Linked DNA regions of Caballeronia sp. LZ062. The protein of the gene in region 2 interacts with the protein of the main gene of each other region in a pairwise test. Links are inferred from orthologs where the notes say so. Each region holds a gene or a part of one and is shown on either strand. Other genes may lie near its edges. The genes, in order: P9239_RS16215 and bioB.

Region 1 (11,006 bases), 230 kb from region 2 along the record:
ATGAACGGCGCAAGCGGCCCGTATAACACCCAGACGGTGAAGCCCGTATCGAAGTAGAGGAAGCAGGCGAGAAGCGAGCGCCAGTTGCCGCTCTTGAGCGATGCGATGAGATTGGACATGAAGATTCCGGGTGTGGGCGATGTGCGCGCCTGAGGCGTTGTGTTCACGGCGGCCCGGATTTTTGCAAGCATCATGCCAATCTGCCTCGATGCCACGTGCCTCAATGCAGGCGCGGCTCGGCAAGGACAGAGCAAGCGAGCGGGCCAAGACAGAAGCCGCACCTCGCCCGTGCGCCATGCGTGCGCGTGGTGCGGCAAGCCTTCGCTTGATACATCGGACAGAGCGGCGCCCGCTAAAATGCCTGCTTCCCGCATTCGGCGCGGCACGGCGCGACTCCAGCATGGAACTCAAATGGCTCGAAGACTTCGTTTCGCTCGCGGAGACGCGCAGCTTCAGCCGCTCGGCCGAGCTTCGCCATATCACGCAGCCCGCTTTCTCGCGGCGCATCCAGGCGCTCGAAGCGTGGCTCGGCACTGAACTGATCGACCGGTCCGTCTATCCGACGCGGCTAACGCAAGCCGGACAGGTGTTCTACGAGCAGGCGCTCGCGATGCTCTCGCAGTTTCACGAAGCACGCACGCTGTTGCGCGGGCAGGGCGGCGCGCCGGCGGCGACGATCGAATTCGCGGTGCCGCACACGCTCTCGCTCACGTACTTTCCGCGCTGGCTTCAGCATATCGAGGCGCGGCTCGGACGCATCCGCACGCGGCTGCGCGCGCTCAATGTGCATGACGCGGTGCTCTCGCTCGTCGAAGGAGGCTGCGATCTCGTGATGGGTTATCACCATCCGAGTCATCCGGTCGCGCTCGATCCCGCCCGCTACGACATGCTCACGCTCGGTCTCGAACCGATCAGCCCGTTCTCCGCGCCGAACAAGGCGGGTCGTGCGCGCTATACGCTGCCCGCCAGCGCCGATGCGCCTGTGCCGTATCTCTCGTACACGCCCAACGCTTACCTTGGCCGCATGACCGAGGTGATCATCGCGACGGCGCCCGCGCGTCTGCATCTGGACAAAGTGTATGAAACGGATATGGCGGAAGGTCTCAAGGCGATGGCGCTCGCGGGACACGGCGTCGCGTTTCTGCCGCATAGCGCGGTCGAAGACGCGGTCGAGGAAGGGCGGCTCATCCGGCTGGACCGGGGAACACGCGGCACGCCTGCGGGTCAGTTCACGTTGACGATGGAGATCCGCCTGTATCGCGACAAGATGGCTTCGCAAGGCGACGATCCGCGTCAGGCGCTCGTCCGTGCGCTATGGGACGCAGTCGGCGAAGAACTGCTGAAGGCATCGACCGAAACGCCCGCCGCCTAAGGCTTCGCGATGTTATGCAAGAAACGCATGACCGGATAAGGAAACGGCATTGGATTTGGAAACGCCGTTTTTCGACAATTGATGTATTCCACAAACCGCTGGAGCATCAATGTCCTCTCCGAAGCTTGACCATGCCATTCCCTCGTATTTGCACGCCGACGATCTCGGCCCTTGGGGGAACTACTTGCGGCAGGTCGATCGCGTGGCGCCGTACCTCGGCTCTCTCTCGCGCTGGCTCGAAACCCTCAAGCGCCCGAAGCGCATTCTGATCGTCGATTGCCCCATCGAACTGGATAACGGCACGGTCGCCCACTTCGAAGGCTATCGCGTGCAGCACAACACGTCGCGCGGTCCGGGCAAGGGCGGCGTACGTTACCACCAGGACGTGACGCTTTCCGAAGTGATGGCGCTTTCCGCGTGGATGTCGGTGAAGAACGCGGCGGTGAACGTGCCGTACGGCGGCGCGAAGGGCGGCATCCGCGTCGATCCGCGCACGCTCTCGCGCGGCGAGCTGGAGCGCGTGACGCGCCGCTACACGAGCGAAATCGGCATCATCATCGGGCCGAACACGGATATTCCCGCGCCCGACGTGAACACGAACGAGCAGATCATGGCGTGGATGATGGACACCTACTCCATGAACCAGGGCCAGACGGCAACCGGCGTCGTGACCGGCAAGCCGATCTCGCTGGGCGGCTCGCTCGGCCGCAAGGAAGCGACGGGGCGCGGCGTGTTCGTCGTCGGCACGGAAGCGGCGCGGCGCGTCGGGCTGGAGATCGAAGGCGCGCGCATCGCGGTGCAGGGCTTCGGCAACGTCGGCGGAATCGCGGCGCGTCTCTTCCAAGAAGCCGGCGCGCGCGTGATCGCGGTGCAGGATCACACGGGCACGCTGTTCAATTCAAAGGGCATCGATACCGTCGCGCTTGCCGATCACGTCGCGAAGAACGGCGGCGTCGGCGGTTTCGCGGGCGCGGACCCTGTCTCGAAGGACGAGTTCTGGACCATCGAGAGCGACATCCTGATTCCGGCCGCGCTGGAAGGGCAGATCACCGAGCAGAACGCGCCGAAGATCAAGACGAAGATCATTGTCGAAGGCGCGAACGGCCCGACCACGACCGCCGCCGACGACATCCTTCACGATAAGGGCGTCCTCGTGATTCCGGACGTCGTGGCGAACGCGGGCGGCGTGACCGTCTCGTACTTCGAATGGGTGCAGGACTTCTCCAGCTTCTTCTGGACGGAAGACGAGATCAACCAGCGCCTGGAGCGCGTGATGCGTGAAGCGTTCGCAGCGGTGTGGCAAGTGGCGAGCGAGCAGCAGGTTTCGGTGCGCACGGCGGCGTTTATCGTCGCGTGCACGCGCATTTTGATGGCGCGCGAAATGCGCGGCCTGTACCCCTGATCGCATGCAAAAGCGCGTGCATCGAAAGCGCGGCGAGGCGCGGCGTTGCAGCCGCGCCACCTCCCCATAAAAGTGGCGGCGTTCCCTCGGAACGCCGCCACTTTTTTTATCAATTTCGCGTAATATGCGCGCCTACGCGGAGTTGCACTCGGTTGCACCGGCCGTCTCTAAAATGCGACGAACACCGGTTAACGATCATTCTTTCAGAATTATTACCCTGCTAAACTTGGCCCCGGTTTTTCGCCACAGGAGATCGAACACATGAAGGTTAAAAAGGCTGCGCTGCTCGTCGCCGCGCTGGGAATTTTCGCCACGGGCGCCTACGCCCAGGACGCGGGCACGCTCAAGAAGATCAAGGACACGGGTGTCATCTCGCTGGGGCATCGCGAATCGTCCATTCCGTTCTCGTACTATGACGACAAGCAAAACGTGGTCGGCTATTCGCAGGAGTTCGCGCTGAAGATCGTGGAAGCGGTCAAGCAGAAGCTGAACATGCCGAACCTGAAGGTGAAGCTGACGCCGGTGACGTCGCAGAACCGCATTCCGCTCGTGGGGAACGGCACCGTCGACATCGAATGCGGCTCGACCACGAACAACGCCGAGCGCCAGCAGCAAGCGGCTTTCTCGAACACCATTTTTGTGATCGGCACGCGCCTCATGACCAAGAAGGACTCCGGCGTGAAGGACTGGGCCGACCTGAAGGGCAAGACCGTCGTGACGACCGCCGGCACCACGTCCGAGCGCCTGCTTCGCAAGATGAATCAGGAAAAGAACATGGGCATGAACATCATCAGCGCGAAGGATCACGGCGAGTCGTTCCTGACGCTGTCGACGGGCCGCGCTGTCGCGTTCATGATGGACGATGCATTGCTCGCCGGCGAGCGCGCCAAGTCGAACAATCCGGGCGATTTCGTGATCGTCGGCGCACCGCAGTCGCATGAAGCATACGGCTGCATGATGCGCAAGAACGACCCCGAGTTCAAGAAGGTGGTCGACGACGCGATTGCGAAGGTCGAGACGTCGGGCGAAGCCGACAAGATCTACAAGAAGTGGTTCGAAAGCCCGATTCCTCCGAAGGGGCTCAACCTGAACTTCCCGGAAAGCGACGACATGAAGGCTCTGTTCAAGAGCCCGAATGACAAGGCAATCGACTAACCGGTTCGGGTAAAGAACGAACGAGACGGAAGGAGCCTTGCTTCTTCCGTTTCTTTTTGGAGTGAGTCCATGTCTTATCACTGGAACTGGGGCATTCTGCTGAGTCCGGTTTCCACCGGCGAGCCCACTACTTACCTCGGCTGGCTGATCTCCGGCTTCTGGGTGACGATTACCGTGTCGCTCGCGGCCTGGGTGATCGCGCTCGTGGTCGGCTCGTTGTTCGGCATCTTGCGCACGGTCCCGAATCGCACGCTGGCGGGCATCGGCACCGTCTATGTCGCGATCTTCCGCAATATCCCGCTGATCGTGCAGTTCTTCATTTGGTATCTCGTGATACCGGAGTTGCTGCCGCCTTCCATCGGCAACTGGTTCAAGCAACTGCCGCCTTCCGCGCAGTTCTTTTCGTCGTCGATCATCTGTCTCGGGCTCTTCACCGGCGCGCGCGTGTGCGAACAGGTGCGCTCGGGCATCAGCGCGCTGCCGCGCGGACAGCGCAACGCGGGCCTCGCGATGGGCTTCACGCAATGGCAGACGTATCGCTACGTGCTGATGCCGGTGGCGTATCGCATCATCGTGCCGCCGCTCACGTCGGAATTCCTGAACGTGTTCAAGAATTCGGCGGTGGCTTCGACCATCGGTCTGCTCGATCTGTCGGCGCAGGCGCGTCAGCTCGTGGACTACACCGCGCAGACCTATGAATCGTTTATCGCGGTGACGCTGGCGTACATGCTCATCAATCTGGTCGTGATGCTGCTCATGCGCTGGATCGAAGCGAAAACGCGGCTGCCTGGCTACATCGGAGGCAAGTAATGCATCAGTTCAACTGGAGTGGCGTCATCGGCTCGCTGCCTACGCTGTGGACGGGCGCCATCATCACGCTGCAGATCACGCTGCTCGCCATCGTGGTCGGCATCGTGTGGGGGACGGTCCTCGCGCTGTTCCGGCTCTCGGGCATCAAGGTGCTGCAATGGTTCGCGGGCGCGTACGTCACGCTGTTTCGTTCCATCCCGCTCGTGATGGTGCTGCTGTGGTTCTTCCTGATCGTGCCGCAGGTGCTGCAGAACGTGCTCGGGCTGTCGGCGGATATCGATATTCGCCTTGCATCGGCGATGGTCGCGTTCTCGCTTTTTGAAGCCGCGTACTATTCGGAAATCATTCGCGCCGGCATTCAGGCGGTGCCGCGCGGGCAGGTCAACGCAGCGTTCGCGCTCGGCATGACCTACGGTCAGGCGATGAAACTCGTCGTGCTGCCGCAGGCGTTCCGCGCCATGGTGCCGCTTCTGCTCACGCAGGCGATCGTGCTCTTTCAGGACACGTCGCTCGTCTATGTGATCAGTCTCGCGGACTTCTTCCGCACGGCGACGAATATCGGCGACCGCGACGGCACGATCGTCGAAATGGTGCTGTTCGCCGGGGCATGTTATTTCGTGGTGTGCGTGGCGGCGTCGGCGCTCGTCAAAGGTCTTCAGAAAAAGGTCGCAAGATGATCTCTATCAAAAATGTTTCCAAGTGGTACGGGCAGTTTCAGGTGCTCACCGACTGCACGACCGAAGTGAAGAAGGGCGAGGTCGTCGTCGTGTGCGGCCCGTCGGGGTCGGGCAAGTCGACGCTCATCAAGACCGTCAACGGGCTGGAGCCGTTCCAGAAGGGCGAGATCAGCATCAACGGCCAGTCGCTCACGGACAAGAAGACGAATCTGTCGAAGCTGCGCTCGAAGGTCGGCATGGTGTTCCAGCACTTCGAGCTGTTCCCGCATCTGTCGATCGTGCAGAACCTGACGCTCGCGCAGATCAAGGTGCTCGGCCGCTCGAACGACGAAGCGACGCAGAAGGGCCTGAAGCTGCTCGATCGCGTCGGCCTGCGCGCGCATGCGGACAAGTTTCCCGGGCAGCTCTCGGGCGGTCAGCAGCAGCGCGTCGCGATTGCGCGCGCTCTCTCGATGGACCCCATCGCGATGCTCTTCGACGAGCCGACTTCCGCGCTCGATCCGGAGATGATCAACGAAGTGCTCGACGTGATGGTGGAGCTCGCGCAGGAAGGCATGACCATGATGTGCGTGACGCACGAAATGGGCTTCGCGAAGAAGGTCGCGCATCGCGTGATCTTCATGGACCGTGGCTTGATCGTGGAAGACGACCAGAAGGACGCGTTCTTCGCGAACCCGAAGTCGGACCGCGCGAAGGACTTCCTCGCGAAGATCCTGCACTGAGCTTTCGCAACGCTCGAAAGAACGCGGCGCTTCTGAAAAGAAGCGCCGCGTTTTTTATTCGATGCCCAGTTCCGACTCGACTGCCGCCGTCGTGCGGATCTCGTCGATTTTCAGCGCGGACCCGACGCACGCTTTCGCAAGCGGCTCGGCGGCCTTTCTCGCGACTGCCTCGGGCACCGGAATGTTCAGCGTGCGCGCGAGCGCGCCTTGCTGGAACATCGCGAGGTCGCCGGGGGCGAAGCGCGTCCACACTTCGTTATCGGTGAGCGGCGAGGTTGCGATCACGGCGACGCGGTCTTCCGGCGTCGTGTACTTCGCGAAGTCGATCGACATGTCCGCGTCGATCAGATGCGCGGTCGAAAACGGCCAGCTGCGCACGAGGTAGTACAGATGCGTCGAACAATGCGAGAACAGCGCCTGCCCGTTCGACATCAGGAAGTTGAACACGCCGTATTGCGTGATCTCGCGCGTGAGCGTGGCGAGCGCCTCGAAGAGTTCGTCGAGCGGCGGCTGAGAGCACGGAAACGCGCGGCGCAAGCCTTGCAGCAGCGCGCAAAACGCGAGTTCGCTGTCGGTGGTGCCGACCGGCTGATAGACGCCCGTGAGTTGCGGCGCGTGACCGTTCAGGTCGCCGTTATGCGCGAAGATCCAGTGCCGGCCCCACAGCTCGCGCATGAACGGGTGGCAGTTCTCCAGAAGGATATGCCCTTGCGTCGCCTTGCGAATGTGCGCGATGGTGTTCTTCGACTTGATCGGATACCGCTTGACCATTTCGGCAAGCGGCGAACTCGCCGACGACTGATGATCGATGAACAGTCGGCACGCCTTGTCCTCGAAGAACGCGATGCCCCAGCCGTCCGCGTGGTGATCCGTCATGCCGCCGCGCGCGGCGAAACCCGTGAACGAGAAGGTCACGTCGGTCGGTTCGGCGCAATTCATTCCGAGAAGTTGGCACATGTTGCTCGATGCGGCGGGCGAAAGCCCTGAAGTCGGGTTGTTACAATACGTCCGACAAGCATATCACCGGGGCATTCCCGAAAAAATCGAACGCGGTGGCCGCCCGGCCGCCGTTGTGGAATTTCCACGGCGGTTCTTTCCGGTTCTATGCCGCCGCTGCGCAGGTGCTTGCTTGCGAATCGCTTTCTCTCAACGTCCTCGCCGTCATCACGCCATGTCCGCTACTTCCGCATCGCCCGATTCGCCTACGACTCTCACTTTGGCGCGCCCCGACGACTGGCACTTGCACGTGCGCGACGGCGCGACGCTTGCCGCCGTGCTCCCGCATACCGCGCGCCAGTTCGGCCGGGCGATCATCATGCCGAATCTGAAACCGCCGGTCACGACGACCGGGATGGCCGCGGCGTACCGCGAACGGATCATCGCCGCGTTGCCGAAGGAAGGCGCGGCCGCGCACTTCGAGCCGCTGATGACGCTCTATCTCACCGACAACACGCCGCCCGACGAGATCCGCCGCGCGAAAGACAGCGGCTTCGTGTACGGCGTGAAGCTGTATCCGGCCGGCGCGACGACGAATTCCGACGCGGGCGTGACGGATCTGCTCGGCAAATGCGCAAAAACGCTCGAAGCGATGCAGGAAGTCGGCATGCCGCTCTTGACGCACGGCGAGGTGACGGACAGCGACATCGACGTATTCGACCGGGAGAAGGTGTTCATCGACCGCGTGATGACGCCGCTGCGCCGCGATTTCCCGGCGCTCAAGGTTGTGTTCGAGCACATCACGACGAAAGACGCCGCCGATTATGTGCGCGAAGCGCAAGGCACGATCGGCGCGACCATCACCGCGCATCACCTGCTTTACAACCGCAACGCGATTCTCGTCGGCGGTATCCGTCCGCACTATTACTGCTTGCCGGTGCTCAAGCGCGAGACGCATCGCGTGGCGCTGGTCGAGGCGGCGACGTCCGGTAATCCGCGCTTCTTCCTCGGCACCGACAGCGCGCCGCATCCGAAGGGCCTAAAGGAGCACGCGTGCGGCTGCGCGGGCTGCTACACGGCGCTGCATGCGCTGGAACTCTATGCAGAAGCCTTCGACGAGGCCGGCGCGCTCGACAAGCTCGAAGGTTTCGCGAGTTTCCACGGCGCGGACTTTTACGGCTTGCCGCGCAGCGCGGACACGGTGACGCTCGAGCGCGCGTCGTGGACGCTGCCCGCTGAGTTCGCCGCAGGCGATTCGCAAATCGTGCCGCTGCGTGGCGGCGAGTCGATCGGCTGGCGGTTCGTGGAATCGGCCTGACGGTTGCAGCGGTGTCCGCGCGTTTCGACGAGATCGACTGGACGCGTCCGTGGCTCGCACCGCTCGCGCCGCGCGGCACGCGATGGCAGGCGGCGGCGCTCGACGGTCCGGCACGCTATCTCGAAGAGCTGAATGACGACGCCGCGCAAGCCGTGCTCGTTACAGGGCGCGGTGAGCCGCTCGGGTTCGTCGCGCAGGAATCGCTGCCGGAAGGCGCGTCGTACGAGGCGTATATTGCCAAGACCGGCTGCGTGCCGACGCGTCACAATCTTCACGATTTCTTCAACGGCCTGATGTGGTTCGCGTATCCGCGCATCAAGGCGGCGCTCAACGCGTGCCAGGCGGATCAGATCGACGCGCTCGGCATCGGCCCGACGCGCGGCGGCGTGCGCGATGCGCTCACACTCTTCGACGAGAACGCGGTGCTGTTCGCGTGCGCCGACCCATCGCTCGCCGATGCGCTGCGCCGCTTCGACTGGCGCGCGTTGTTCCTGGCGGGGCGCGCGTCGTGGGGCAGCCGGTGCGAGGCGCGCATCTTCGGCCACGCGTTGCTGGAGAAACTCGTTGCGCCGTACAAGGCGTGCACGGGGCACGCGTGGATCGTGGAAGTGCCGGCCGCCTATTTTTCATCGGACGATGCCGCCCGCCGCTCCGTGCTCGACGATCACGTTTCCCGCAGTCTGATGGCCGAGCCGCCCGCGAGCCGCGCATTCGCGCCGCTGCCGGTGCTGGGCGTGCCAGGCTGGTGCGATGCGAACGCGGACGCAGCGTTCTACGACGACCCGTCCGTCTTCCGTGCCGGCCGGCGCATCGCGGCAGGCGCAGCGAAGCACGCGAAAGCCGCATGTTAAAATCGGTGTCGCAAAGCAGGCCAGGCAGTCGCGGCTTCGGCGCTTATCAGCGTCGAGGGCGAGGAAAGTCCGGACTCCGCAGGGCAGGGTGATGGCTAACGGCCATCCGTGGCAACACGCGGAACAGGGCAACAGAAAGCAAACCGCCGATGGCTTCGGGCGCAAGTCCGGAGATCAGGTAAGGGTGAAACGGTGCGGTAAGAGCGCACCGCGGCCGTCGCGAGACGTGCCGGCACGGTAACCTCCACCCGGAGCAATTCCAAATAGGCAGGCGCGCATCTACGGATGCAGGACGGTGCCCCCGTTCGTCTGCGGGTAGGAAGCTCGAGCGCGTCAGCAATGGCGCGCCTAGAGGAATGGCTGCCACGCGCGCTCGCCTTCGGGCGGCGTGCGCACAGAATCCGGCTTATCGGCCCGCTTTGTCGTCATTCAAAAGAAAGAGCCGGCGTCATGTCTGACGCCGGCTCTTTTTTCTGCGACGCGCTTAGCGTTCGACGATATCGAACGAATGCGTGAGTTCCGCGGTCTTGGCGAGCATGATCGACGCCGAACAATACTTGTCGTGCGACAGATTGATGGCGCGTTCCACTGTCGCGGGGTTCAGATTCTTGCCCGTGACCGTGAAGTGGAAGTGGATCTTCGTGAACACCTTCGGGTCTTCGCTTGCGCGCTCGGCCTTGAGCGTGACCGAGCAGCCTTCGATTTCCTGGCGGCTTTTCTTGAGAATCATCACGACGTCGTAGGCGGTGCAGCCGCCCGTGCCGAGCAAGACCATTTCCATCGGTCGCGGCGCGAGGTTACGGCCGCCGCCTTCCGGCGCGCCGTCCATGTTGACGAGATGACCGCTACCGGTTTCGGCGGCGAACGCCATGCCGTCCTGTCCCATCCAGCTCACTTTGCATTCCATGCTCAGGCTCCGCCCGCTTGACGCGTTGTAGACAGCTTTCATTGTAGCGGTTCATCGAACGGTCATCGTGGAACGAGTTCGCGCATTTTCCGATTGACGCGGGCGGGGAGCCGGACCCCGCTTAGCCACGAGTGGCGGGCGGACAGTCGGCGTTCTCGCCGGATGAGCGGCGCCGCGCCCTTGCGAGCGGAACGTGGATACCACATTATGAAATTCACTCTCATCATGCGAATCTTCTTGCTTTGCAGCATGGCCGTGCCTATACTCAGGCCATTGGTTGTCGCAGTCGACGAACCTACAGCGTCTCCTCCACCTCCTCCTAGGTGGATTGAGCCCGAGCTTCACATGCTCGGGCTTTTTTTCGTTCTTCACGCCGCGCGGCGGCTGCAGTCTGCGTCCCGAAAGCCGCAACCCTTTGACGCAGCGAGCGTTTTCCCGCTATACTTCAAAGTTCTCTTCGTCACACGCCCGCGGAGAGAAGTCAGGGAGAGCCTGCACGCGCAAGGAAAGTCATTTAGCGCACTCATATAAGCAGGACCGAACAAGGTAAAGAGCAAAGGGCAGATTAATTTTTGGATCGATCATGAAGACGTTTTCCGCAAAAGCCGAAGAGGTGACGCGCGAATGGTACGTGATTGACGCGACGGATAAGGTTCTCGGCCGTGTCGCCAGCGAAGTGGCACGCCGTCTTCGCGGCAAGCATAAGCCTGAATTTACTCCGCACGTCGACACCGGTGACTACATCATCGTCGTCAATGCCGGCAAGCTGAAGGTCACCGGCAACAAGACCACGGACAAGAAGTACTACCGTCACTCGGGCTACCCGGGCGGCATCTATGAAACGACGTTTGGCAAG
Region 2 (11,159 bases):
CATCGAAAGCACGACGCCGAAGTGGCGCACCGGCACGGCGTCGCCATCGACGGCGTTCTTTGGGGCGGGACGCGCCTCGTCGGGCGAAAGGTGCGCGACCAGTTGATGCCCGAAGAAATCGAAATCGACCCAGTCGGGCGAACTGCGGCCTTCGGGGCAGCCGAGCAACTCGCCGTAGAACGCGCGGGCGTTCTCGAGGCTCGTGACGGGAAAGGCCAGGTGAAACGGCTGCAGCGTGCGTTGCGTCCTGGAATGGTCCGCGTGCTCGAAGCGGCCGGCGGATTCATCGGGTAGATCGGACATGGTGCCTCCCTGTGACGATTCGGATCATTTTACGGTGACGGCGCGCCCGGCGCGCGGCTTCGAATAACCAAATGACGATTGAATCGTTCGCGGCGGCGCTGCATCACGCGAGAATGAAGCCTGAATCGAAAGCAGCCGAGGCACGCATGAACATGAACGACGAACCCTTGCGGCGGCCCGTGCTCGTGACCGTGCCGGGACTGCATGGCAGCGAAGGCGCGCACTGGCAGAGCTGGCTGGAGCGGCAATACGTGGACGCGTCGCGCGTCGAGCAGGCCGACTGGGACGCGCCGCATCTCGACGAGTGGGCGCGCGCTGTCGAAACGCGGCTCGATGCCTTGCAGCGGCCCGTCGTGCTGGCCGCGCACAGCTTCGGCTGTCTCGCGGTCGCCCATGCGTTCAGGCGAGCGCGCAGCCGTGCGCTCAACCGCGTGAGCGGCGTACTGCTGGTCGCGCCGGCGAGCCCTGACAAGTTCAGGCTCGCGGGGTATTTCGAGCCAGCGCGCCTTGCCGTGCCGTCGGTTCTCGTCGGCAGCGAAACGGACCCGTGGATGCCCGTCGACCGGGCGCGCGACCTCGCGCAGCATCTCGGCAGCGCGTTCGTGAATTTCGGCGATGCCGGGCACATCAACACGGCGGCGGGCTTCGGTCCGTGGCCGCACGCGAAGTATCTCGTCGATACGCTCGCGCATTACGCGCCGCGCGAAGCGAACGGCGAGCGCGAGCGGTTGCAGCGTGAACATGCGTATGGCTGATGCTTCTCCGCGCATTCGATAACATAGATGGCCGCCTCCGAGCGGCCTTTCGCTTTTGATGACGGGGAGACTCATGGCGGCATTCAGGCAAGTCGCGCTCGCGACATTGATCATGGCGACGGGCGTCGCGCACGCGGACACCACGCTGCTCAACGTCTCTTACGACGTGACGCGCGAGCTATACAAGGACATCGACGCGGCGTTCGTCGCGGACTACAAGAAGCGCACGGGCGAGACCGTGTCAGTGAGACAGTCGCATGGGGCGTCGAGTGCGCAGGCGTTGTCCGTGATGCAGGGCTTGCAGGCGGATGTCGTGACGATGAACCAGCCGAACGACATCGACCTGCTCGCCGAGCGCGGACAGCTCGTGCCGGCCAACTGGCGCACGCGCCTGCCGAACGGCAGCGCGCCGTACACGACGACGATGGTGTTTCTCGTGCGCCACGGCAATCCGAAACACATCAAGGACTGGAGCGATCTCGCGCGGCCCGGCGTGCAGGCGATCATCGCGAATCCGAAGACATCGGGCAACGGACGCTACACGTATCTCGCGGCGTGGGGCTACAAGAAGCAGCAGGGCGCGACCGATGCGCAGGCGCAGGACTTCGAGAAAGCCATTTTCGCGAACGTGCCGGTGCTCGACACGGGCGGGCGCGGCGCGACGACGACGTTCACGCAGCGCGGCATCGGCGACGTGCTCGTGACGTTCGAGAACGAAGTGGGATTGATCGAAACCGGCGCGGGCGCGAAGGATTTTGACGCGGTGTATCCGTCGTCGAGCTTGCTGGCGGAGCCGCCGGTGTCCATCGTCGACAAGGTGGTGGACAAGCGCGGCACGCGCAAGCAAGCGCAGGCGTATCTCGACTTCCTATACGGCCCGCAAGCGCAGGAGATCATCGCGCAGCACCACTTGCGGCCGCGCAACGCGGACGTGCTCGCGAAGCATGCAAGCGAGTTCAAGCCGCTGAAGACGTTTACGGTGGAGCAGGTGTTCGGGAGTTGGCAGAAGGCGCAGCAAACGCATTTTGCCGATGGGGGGACGTTTGATCAGGTGGTGGCGGAGAAGAAGTGAGATCGGCGCGCGGCCGGCAATCGACTCAGCGAGGCTGACGAAGCAAGGGCTGGCTTACCTTTTAACGCCCGCATCAAGGGGACTGCGCGTCGCTCATTGCACATCTTCAATGATCCGAGTTCGGCAGTCCTCAAGCGACCTATTGTCGTAGTGCTCTATCCCATACGCGTACTTGCACAACACAGCAAGGTCGCTTCGAACTTGAGGCGATAACCGGTTGACGGGCGATGGATCACCTTCATTCGCGAAAGGGTTGATGAACGCTCTCTCGCGCGTCAGGCCTTTCTTGATGAAGTAGACGGCGTGTTCCTCGTGATCGATTGACGAGTAGTAGTAGCCGACGCCCAAGTAAAACCAGAGCGATAGCAATGCGGCAACGCCGAGGAGCACGGTTGCCACCTTTCTTCTCTTCATGAGCCGTTCGCTTGCGGCGCAGATAGCGATAGTTCTGTGCGTAGCAGCTTGACCACGTCCATTCCGAGGTTGCCTGGGCATGCTCGTCCCTTATGCGTTGCAAGCTGTTGATACTCTCGATGGCCGCCTAACCGCTCGATATGGAAGAAGTCCATGAGCACGCTACACAGCGCGCGGCACGCCGTAATCTGACGGTGTGTTGGCTCGTCGTGCCAAACTACAACTCGATCCGTGAGGATTCCGCCGATATTTTTGAGCTTGTTCGGAAGTGACAGGCGACTGTATTCCTGGTCGTACGCCTCCCCTGCCTGTACGAGATCGGCGAGAAGAACGATTCCCAACTTTCCGGTGTTATCGCCAGCAACGTGTTCGCCGGTGAACCTCACGTCTCGGGCCTCGTAGATTTCGCCCTGGCACGATATCGCATAGTGATACCCTGCATCGTCGAACGGCGGGCTCCTTCCCATATCCTCCGCCTGTACACGTTGCATCTGCTGAATGGAAGGCGAACCGCACGAGTAACTGCGGCCCGCGTGATGCAGCACGATGTCGTGATAGTCCCAATGACTCTCGCGCAACGCTCCTCTCGGCGGTTTCGCGTGCCATGCGGAACGCTCGATCAGAGGGTAGCCGCTGCGGGCCAGCGCGTTGATAACCGCCTTCCGAGTCGCGCCTTGATTGTTTACCGTAATTGCAGCGGCCGTGTCGCGGCTGTTGCCTGCGGCAGTATGCGCTGTCGTCCAATGGCTAATCTCATAGTCCGACGCCACTTCAGTCTCCTTGCACTGGAATCAGCTTGCGCTTGGGAGATGAAAACACGACGTGTAAATCAATACTTTGTGGACCGTCGGTTTCGACCATCGCGAAGCCATTCCCATCCGTCTTAGATGCGTGTTCGACGCCCGATACAACGGCGATGAAATTTTGGTGTCGCAAAGGAAGGCCGCTCGCACTGTCCCGCACGCAGAACCAAGCAGCGCATGTTGAGCGTTGTTTGTTTTGGCGCCCAGCGCTTTGGGCTGAACCTGCCGCGATCGCCGTAGCGCCGACCACGCCAAGGCTTTCTGCGAGATCGTCGTACCAAGCCTCTCCTGCGAGCCGCGCGAAGAGACGTGGATACTCGGCGCAGTCACAGACAACTACGTCATTGTCCAGAGCTATCTCGCTGCCGCCAATGGTCATGCGACGCGGACCCCCGTCTTTCGCGATGTAACCCGTGGTCCGGCAGACCGGACAGTAGGCAGACCCATTAATAAGTGCCGCTCGCGTTCCGGCATCGCCCAACGTAAAAAGCGGCCCTATGCCGGAGCAGATCTGGCCTCCATTACTCAACATGTCGCCGACGACAGCTATTCGGCGCATCATCAGAAGAGCTCGGACGACGATTCGTTCTGCTTGATTTGTGGCATGTATCGCGATCCTGTACCCAAACGCTTCGCGTCTTAAACGAAACCATCAGAATACGACAACAGCGAAAGGCCGCAAGTAAAGGTCGGTTGAGGTTTGTCGAAATCGTCAAACTGTGACGACATGGGGAAGTCCCGCCCGGTCACAGTCTTCAGCGTTTCGCCGAATAAGACCCGCGGGGCTCGCGACCATCGACGCAAGCCCCGCCATCAACGCTTATTCCCCGCAGTGCCGCGCCGCCGTATCCTGCGCCGCTTCCGCGCGCATCCCGAGCCGCTCGATGAGCTTCCGGTCCGCTTCCGCCTGCGGATTACTCGTCGTCAACAGTTGATCGCCGTAGAAGATCGAATTCGCGCCCGCCGCAAAGCAAAGCGCCTGCAACGCCTCGTCCATCTGTTCGCGACCCGCCGACAGACGCACCATCGCCTTCGGCATCGTGATGCGCGCCACCGCGATCGTGCGCACGAACTCGAAGGGATCGAGCGCCTCCGTGCCGGTCAGCGGCGTGCCCGCGACCTGCACGAGATTGTTGATCGGCACCGATTCCGGATACGGCTCCATGTTCGCGAGCTGCGAGATCAGCCCGGCGCGTTCGCGACGCGATTCGCCCATGCCCACGATCCCGCCGCAGCACACGTTGATACCCGCGTCGCGCACGTGCTCCAGCGTGTCGAGGCGATCCTGATACGTGCGCGTCGAGATGATCTGGCCGTAGAACTCCGGCGACGTGTCGAGGTTATGGTTGTAGTAATCGAGGCCCGCATCGCGCAGCGCCTGCGCCTGATGCGACTCCAGCATGCCGAGCGTCACGCACGTTTCGAGGCCCATCGCCTTCACGCCGCGAATCATTTCCTTGATCGGCTCCAGATGGCGGTCCTTCGGATTGCGCCACGCTGCGCCCATGCAGAAGCGCGTCGCGCCGTTGGCTTTCGCGGTTTCGGCGGCCTTCAGCACGGCATCGACTTCCATCAGCTTGTCGGCCTTCACGCCCGTTTCGTGATGCACGGACTGCGGGCAATACGCGCAATCTTCCTCGCAGCCGCCCGTCTTGATCGACAACAGCGTGGAAAGCTGCACGGCGTTCGGATCGAAATGCTCGCGATGCACGGTCTGCGCGCGATACAGCAAATCGTTGAACGGCAGTTCGTAGAGCGCGACGACATCCGCGACGCGCCAGCGCGCGGGCGCTTGCGTTTGCGCCGGCGTTTGCGGTTGTGCTTGAGCGTGTTGAGCGGTGCCGGCAGTGAGAGTCTGCGTCATGTGAGTTCAGTCCTTGAGATGAAGCGTGTCGAGCAGCGTGCGCACGTCGAGATCATCGGCGGCGAGCGCCGCATCGCGCGACGTGAGATGCGGGATCACGCCGAGGAGCGGCGCGGCGATGCGTTGTTTCAGCGTGGCGATGTTTTCTTCGGGATACAGCATATTCGGATCGACGCGATTGGCCACCCAGCCCGCAAGCGTCAGCCCGCGCGCAGCAATCGCTTCGGCGGTGAGCAGCGCATGGCTGATGCAGCCGAGCCGCATGCCGACGACGAGCACCACCGGCACGTTCAGCGCGACGGCGAGATCGGCGGTGTCGTGCGTTTCGTCGAGCGGCACGCGAAAGCCGCCGACGCCTTCCACCACGACGATATCGGCGAGCGTCGAAGCCTCACGATGCGCCTCCACGATGCGCCCGATATCCAGCGCGATGCCTTCGCGCGCGGCCGCGATATGCGGCGCGATCGGCTCGCGCATCATGAACGGCGTGCGCATGTCGGGCGGCAGCGCGACGGTCGCGGCGGCGTCCAGTTGGTCGGCGTCTTCGTTGTGCAGCACGCCGTCGCGCATGACGGCGCCCGAGGCGATCGGCTTCATCGCGGCGGCGCGAAGCCCGTGGTGCGCGAAGCCGTGCAGCAGCGCGCAGGAGACGAACGTCTTGCCGATCTCCGTATCGGTTCCGGCGACGAAAAGGGATAAAGCGGTCATAGCGTATTCAATGCGTGGTCGAGACGGTCGAGGTCTTCGCGGCTGTGCGCGGCGGAAAGCGATATGCGCAGGCGCGACGTGCCGGACGGCACCGTCGGCGGTCGAATGGCGGGCACCCAAAGGCCCTGCGCGTCGAGCGCGGCGGCAATGGCGAGCGTCTCGTCGTTGCCGCCGATCACGAGCGGCTGCACCGCTGTCTCCGAATCCACCGGAAGCCAGCGCGTGCGCCTGAGCATGGCGCGCGTAGTGTCGATCAAAGACGCGAGATGCCCGCGGCGCGCGTCGCCTTCATCGCCGGCAATGATTTTGATGCTGGCCGACACCGCATGCGCGACCGCAGGCGGCGCGGCCGTCGTGAAGATATACGGACGCGCGCGCTGCACGAGCCATTCGATGACCGTGGCGTGTGCCGCGACGAACGCGCCCGCGACGCCCGCCGCCTTGCCGAGCGTGCCGACATAGACGAGATGCGGCGAGTGCAGCGCGAAGTGCGCAAGCGCGCCGCGACCTTGCGGGCCGAGCACGCCGAAGCCGTGAGCATCGTCGACGACGAGCCACGCCCCGTACTTCTCCGCCAGCTCGACGAGACGCGCGAGCGGCGCAATGTCGCCGTCCATGCTGAAGACCGTGTCGGTGACGATGAGTTTCGTCGCGGTCTCGTCGCGCGAGGCGTCCAGCATCGCGTCGAGCGCAGCCACGTCCGCATGGGGATAAATCTGCGTCTGCGCGCGGGAAAGCCGCACGCCGTCGATCAGCGACGCGTGATTCAGCGCGTCCGAGAACACGAGCGTGCCGCGCCCGGCCAGCGTCGTGAGCACGGCGAGATTCGCCATGTAGCCGGTGCTGAAGTAGAGCGCGCGCGGGTCGTCGACGAAGCCGCCCGAGAATGCGGCCAGATCGTCTTCGAGTTGAGCATGGGCGCGCGAATGGCCGCCCAGCAAATGCGAACCTCCGCTGCCCGCGCCGTAAAGCGCAGCGCCTTCGGCGAGCGCCGCGCGGATCGCTTCGTGCGCGGCCAGGCCGAGATAATCGTTGCTCGCGAAGCCGATCATCGCGCGGCCATCGACGGTCATGTGCGCCGAATTCGCCCCGTCGATGATCCTGCGACGGCGGCGCAAATCGCGTGCATCGATATCGGCGAGACCTTCGTTCAGCGTGTCGAAAAGCGCCTGCGTGGTGTCGTTCATGCGGCGCACTCCGCGAGCGTGGCGTCGAGCGTATCCAGCGTGCGCTGCGCGAGCAACGCGAGTTCGTCGTCGGAGAGAATGTACGGCGGCATCATGTACACCGTCTTGCCGATGGGGCGCATCAGCAGTTCGCGCTGCAACGCGTTCGCGAAGAAGCGCCGCGAGAACGCGCGGTCTTCGGTATCGACATCGAACGCGAAGATCGTGCCGCGCTCGCGGAAGTTGCGCGTGCGCGCGTGCTTCGCGAGCGGCTGCGACGCTTCGCGCAGTAGCGCCGATTTGCGGCGATTTTCGGCGAGCACGTTCGCGCTTTCGAACAAGTCGAGCGTCGCGAGCGCGGCGCGGCACGCGAGCGGATTGCCAGTGTACGAATGCGAATGCAGGAAGCCGCGCGTGAGGTCGTCGTCGTAGAAGGCGGCGTAGATTTCATCGCGCGTGAGCACGAGCGAAAGGGGCAGATAGCCGCCGCTGATGCCCTTCGAAAGGCATACCAAGTCCGGCCATATGCCTGCCTGCTCGCACGCGAAGAAGGTGCCGGTGCGCCCGCAGCCGACCGCGATTTCATCCGCGATCAGGTGCACGTCGAACTCGTCGCAGAGCGCGCGCAGGCGCGTGAGATACGACGCGTCATACATCGCCATGCCTGCCGCGCACTGCACGAGCGGCTCGACGATCACGGCGGCGAGATGCGTCGCGCGTTCGGCGAAGAGCGCGCGCATCGCGTCGATCGCTTGGTCCACGCCCGCAGCCGGCGACGCGACCACATGCGCATGACGAATCAGCGGATCGTATGCGTCCTTGAACAGCGCGACGTCCGTCACGCCGAGCGCGCCGACGGTTTCGCCGTGATAGCTGTTCGCGAGACAGACGAACTCGCGCTTCTCGCTCTGGCCGCGATTACGCCAGAAGTGAAAGCTCATTTTCAGCGCGATCTCGACCGCCGACGCGCCATCCGATGCGAAGAACGCGTGGCCGAGCGTCTGTTGCGTGAGCGCGGAAAGGCGCTCGGCCAGTTCGACGGCGCTCGCGTGTGTGCAGCCCGCGAGCATCGCGTGTTCCAGCGTGTCGAGTTGATCTTTGAGCGCGCGGTTGATGTCGGGATTCGCGTGGCCGAAAAGATTGACCCACCACGAACTGATGGCGTCGAGATAGCGGTTGCCCGCCGGATCGTAGAGCCACGCGCCCTGGCCGCGTGCAATGGGCACGAGCGGCATGCGCTCGTGATGCTTCATCTGGGTACACGGGTGCCACACGGCGGCGAGCGAACGCGCGACCCAGTCTTGATTGGCTTCTGTGTTCAAAACGGCTCCCAGGCCCGCGCGAGCGCGAACCGGTACATCGGGCAGGCGCGGCGGCCTGCGCTTTTCAAGGAAACTGCGCGAGACTGTCGCGCGCTGCAATTATCCCGAAATTGAGCGCGGCCTTCGCTTTTCGCCCACGTTTTGGACAATAGAGCCGCGCGCATCCGACGTGCGAAAACACACTTCGGCGCACAACGTCGCTGAACGCGACGCTTAAAAGAGGCATTGCCGCCGCAAGATGCAAAAACGCCGGCGCAGCGGCCGGCGTGTCTGGCGGTGTCGAGTGCGCGTGTTCAGCGCGAAGCCGTCTGCGTGTCGGCGGACTTGTCCTTCCAGACCACCGCGTTATCGACCGCGTACAGCCTGCACGGGTCGCTGCTCTGCTTCTGACAACCGGCAATGGCCACGGCCATCGGATCGTCGCCGCCTTCCGCCCATGACCACGCGCCCGAGTCCGACACGGCGAACGCGCGGCTCGAATACTGGTTCAGGAAATTGCGATACCCGGCGCGGCCGTTTTCATCGACGAACGGGACAGACTGCACCGCGTCGAGGCTCGCGAAATCTGTCGCGTTCGGCGCGTGCGGCTCGGCGACCTGATACTGCACGGTGGTCGGCATGCCGATTTGCGCGAGAAACGCCTTCACGCGCGGCCACCAGACCTGCACGCCGTCGCGATCGCCGACGAGCCGGTGTGCGTCGTTCTTGTAGTTGCCGAAGTCGATCATGTTCGCGCGCGCGCCGTGCGAGACGAACGCGGCATACATCTGCGATGACAGATCGCCTTGCCAGACCGAATCGTTATCGCCGTAGAGCCACAGCGACGGCAGGCGCACGTTTTCGCCGTAAGCGCCGAAGGCATCGACGAGATTCTTCTGCCAGCCCGCGCATTCGTCCTGACGCAAGCCGCCCGAGAAATTGATGAGACCGCGCACGCCCGGCGCGGACAGCGCATCGCGCGCGCCGTAAGCGATGGTCGTCAGCCCGCCGTGCGACGTGCCCGCCACCACGATATGCGTCTTGTCGATGTATGGCTGCGCGCTCATGTACTCGACAGTGGCGGCGACATCGCGCGCCTGCGCAAAGCCGTTCGCTTCGACGTTGCAGCCGTGGCCCGCGTAGTCGCCGCCGGAGCCTGCGAAGCCGCGGCGGTTCGGCACCACCACGACATAGCCGTGGCGCACGAACTCACGCGCGAGCGCGACCGGCCGGTTGCGCGGCTGGGCGTGCGAATCGCCGGGGAGCTTGCCGTGATTGAAGACGATCATCGGAAACGGACCCGCGCCGTCCGGCTTGAACACGGTGGTTTCGAGCGCGATGTCGTCTTCCGGCACGTCGATGACCGTTTCGTTCAGGCCGTTCGCGACCACCGGCAGGCGCGCGTCGAGCGCATCGGGAATCTGGCTGAAGACAGGTGCCGTGAGCCCTTCGGATTGGCGGATGCCGCCGATCGGTTCGGCGTGGACGACGGACGTGACAAGCGACGCCGCGAGCGAGCACGCCATGCTGCATCCGACCAACCAGGTTCTGATCGCCATCCGTGAACTCCGACCGCACTCATCGATATGTTGATATGACGCGGGCCCGGAAACGCCGGTTGAAGTCACAAGCTGGCCGCGCTGCTGATGATGAGCAGTATCGAATGCCGGGCTTTGGAGTCATGCCTCGATAAGGCATGACAAATGGCTTCAGACTGGAAAAAACGGGTTGCCGCATTTGGCCGGGCGCGAGAAATGACAGCGCCTGACGCAAACACAGATTACCCGCTCAAAATTGCACTGCACAATAAAGGAAACCCCGTAACCGCTTAACCTGAAAGGGAAACTTCAGGAAATTAATACCGCGTCATATTAAGCGAAGATTTACTTCTCGATGCTTCTTCCGTCGATATAAATCCAATGCCCATCAGCATTGCGCGTAAAACGGCTGGCTTCATGCAGACGATGCGCGCGCCCGCCGACCTTATACCGCGCGACGAATTCCACCTCTTCGTGATCGCCGTCGATCACCGTGTGGCGCTTGATCTGCAAGCCGAGCCAGCGGGTGCCGTCGCCGTAGGCGTCGAGATCCGGCGGGCAGTTTTTGGCGTCCCACGTCGCGCGCAGATAGGCGGTGTCGCCGAGCACATAGGCGCTGTAGCGCGAACGCATCAACTCCAAGGCGTTCGCCGGAAAAGCATGACCGTCGATGAAACGGCCGCAGCATTCTTCGTAGCGCGGTGCGCGCGTGTTCGGGCGCTGCGACATTGATGCGCCGCCGCAAGGACACTCCGCCGGCTTCATGCATCGACTCCCGGCATTTCGACATGGCCCGGCTGATTGCGCACGCGTTCCAGCCACGCGCGAATGGCCGGATAGCGCGACAGATCGAGCCCCGCTTCGTCCGCCACGTGCGTGTAGGCGTACAGCGCGATGTCGGCCACCGTGTACCGCTCGCCGACGAAGAACGTGCGCGTCGCAAGATGCTGCTCCATCACGTCGAGCGCGCGATACGAACCGGCGGTCTTCTCGGGCAGACGCGGATCGTCCGGCTGCTTGAGGAACTCGCGGATAAAGCGCGCCACCGCCACATACGGCTCGTGGCTGTACTGCTCGAAGAACATCCATTGGAGCACTTGCGCGCGTTCGAGGCGATCGTCGGGCAGCAGCGCGGAGCCTTCGGCCAGATAGCAGAGAATCGCGTCGGATTCGCAAAGCGTCGTCGTTTCGTCGATGACGAGCACCGGCACCTTGCCGTTCGCGTTCAGCTTGCG

What was found.
Region 1: the proteins of bioB (region 2) and P9239_RS16215 interact in binary tests that used the Escherichia coli proteins (3 or more experiments, as listed by UniProt). The link is inferred for Caballeronia sp. LZ062 from one-to-one orthologs.

Annotation. Positions count from the first base shown.
Region 1 is NZ_JARTWB010000002.1:2,181,449-2,192,454, reverse strand. Bases 5,145-7,990 are described here. They hold P9239_RS16215 (class II glutamine amidotransferase), read right to left. Parts: upstream 7,096-7,990; coding sequence 6,193-7,095; downstream 5,145-6,192. Other genes in these bases: pyrC (dihydroorotase), read left to right, coding at 7,310-7,990; P9239_RS16220 (amino acid ABC transporter ATP-binding protein), read left to right, coding at 5,413-6,138; gltK (glutamate/aspartate ABC transporter permease GltK), read left to right, coding at 5,145-5,416. Also shown: P9239_RS16250 (MFS transporter), read right to left, coding at 1-119; P9239_RS16245 (LysR substrate-binding domain-containing protein), read left to right, coding at 401-1,372; P9239_RS16240 (Glu/Leu/Phe/Val dehydrogenase), read left to right, coding at 1,482-2,774; P9239_RS16235 (glutamate/aspartate ABC transporter substrate-binding protein), read left to right, coding at 3,036-3,929; P9239_RS16230 (amino acid ABC transporter permease), read left to right, coding at 3,999-4,739; more of gltK, read left to right, coding at 4,739-5,144; more of pyrC, read left to right, coding at 7,991-8,392; P9239_RS16205 (DUF3025 domain-containing protein), read left to right, coding at 8,404-9,243; P9239_RS16195 (OsmC family protein), read right to left, coding at 9,728-10,150; rplM (50S ribosomal protein L13), read left to right, coding at 10,734-11,006.
Region 2 is NZ_JARTWB010000002.1:2,409,887-2,421,045, reverse strand. The notes cover bases 3,190-6,188. They hold bioB (biotin synthase BioB), read right to left. Parts: upstream 5,212-6,188; coding sequence 4,168-5,211; downstream 3,190-4,167. Other genes in these bases: bioF (8-amino-7-oxononanoate synthase), read right to left, coding at 5,916-6,188; bioD (dethiobiotin synthase), read right to left, coding at 5,218-5,919; P9239_RS17350 (PAAR domain-containing protein), read right to left, coding at 3,316-3,879; P9239_RS17355 (N-acetylmuramoyl-L-alanine amidase), read right to left, coding at 3,190-3,314. Outside these bases: P9239_RS17375 (VOC family protein), read right to left, coding at 1-303; P9239_RS17370 (alpha/beta hydrolase), read left to right, coding at 450-1,058; P9239_RS17365 (sulfate ABC transporter substrate-binding protein), read left to right, coding at 1,132-2,130; P9239_RS17360 (hypothetical protein), read right to left, coding at 2,224-2,544; more of P9239_RS17355, read right to left, coding at 2,541-3,189; more of bioF, read right to left, coding at 6,189-7,106; P9239_RS17330 (adenosylmethionine--8-amino-7-oxononanoate transaminase), read right to left, coding at 7,103-8,407; P9239_RS17325 (prolyl oligopeptidase family serine peptidase), read right to left, coding at 8,701-9,945; P9239_RS17320 (YchJ family protein), read right to left, coding at 10,270-10,689; P9239_RS17315 (glutathione S-transferase family protein), read right to left, coding at 10,686-11,159. UniProt on the Escherichia coli protein: Catalyzes the conversion of dethiobiotin (DTB) to biotin by the insertion of a sulfur atom into dethiobiotin via a radical-based mechanism.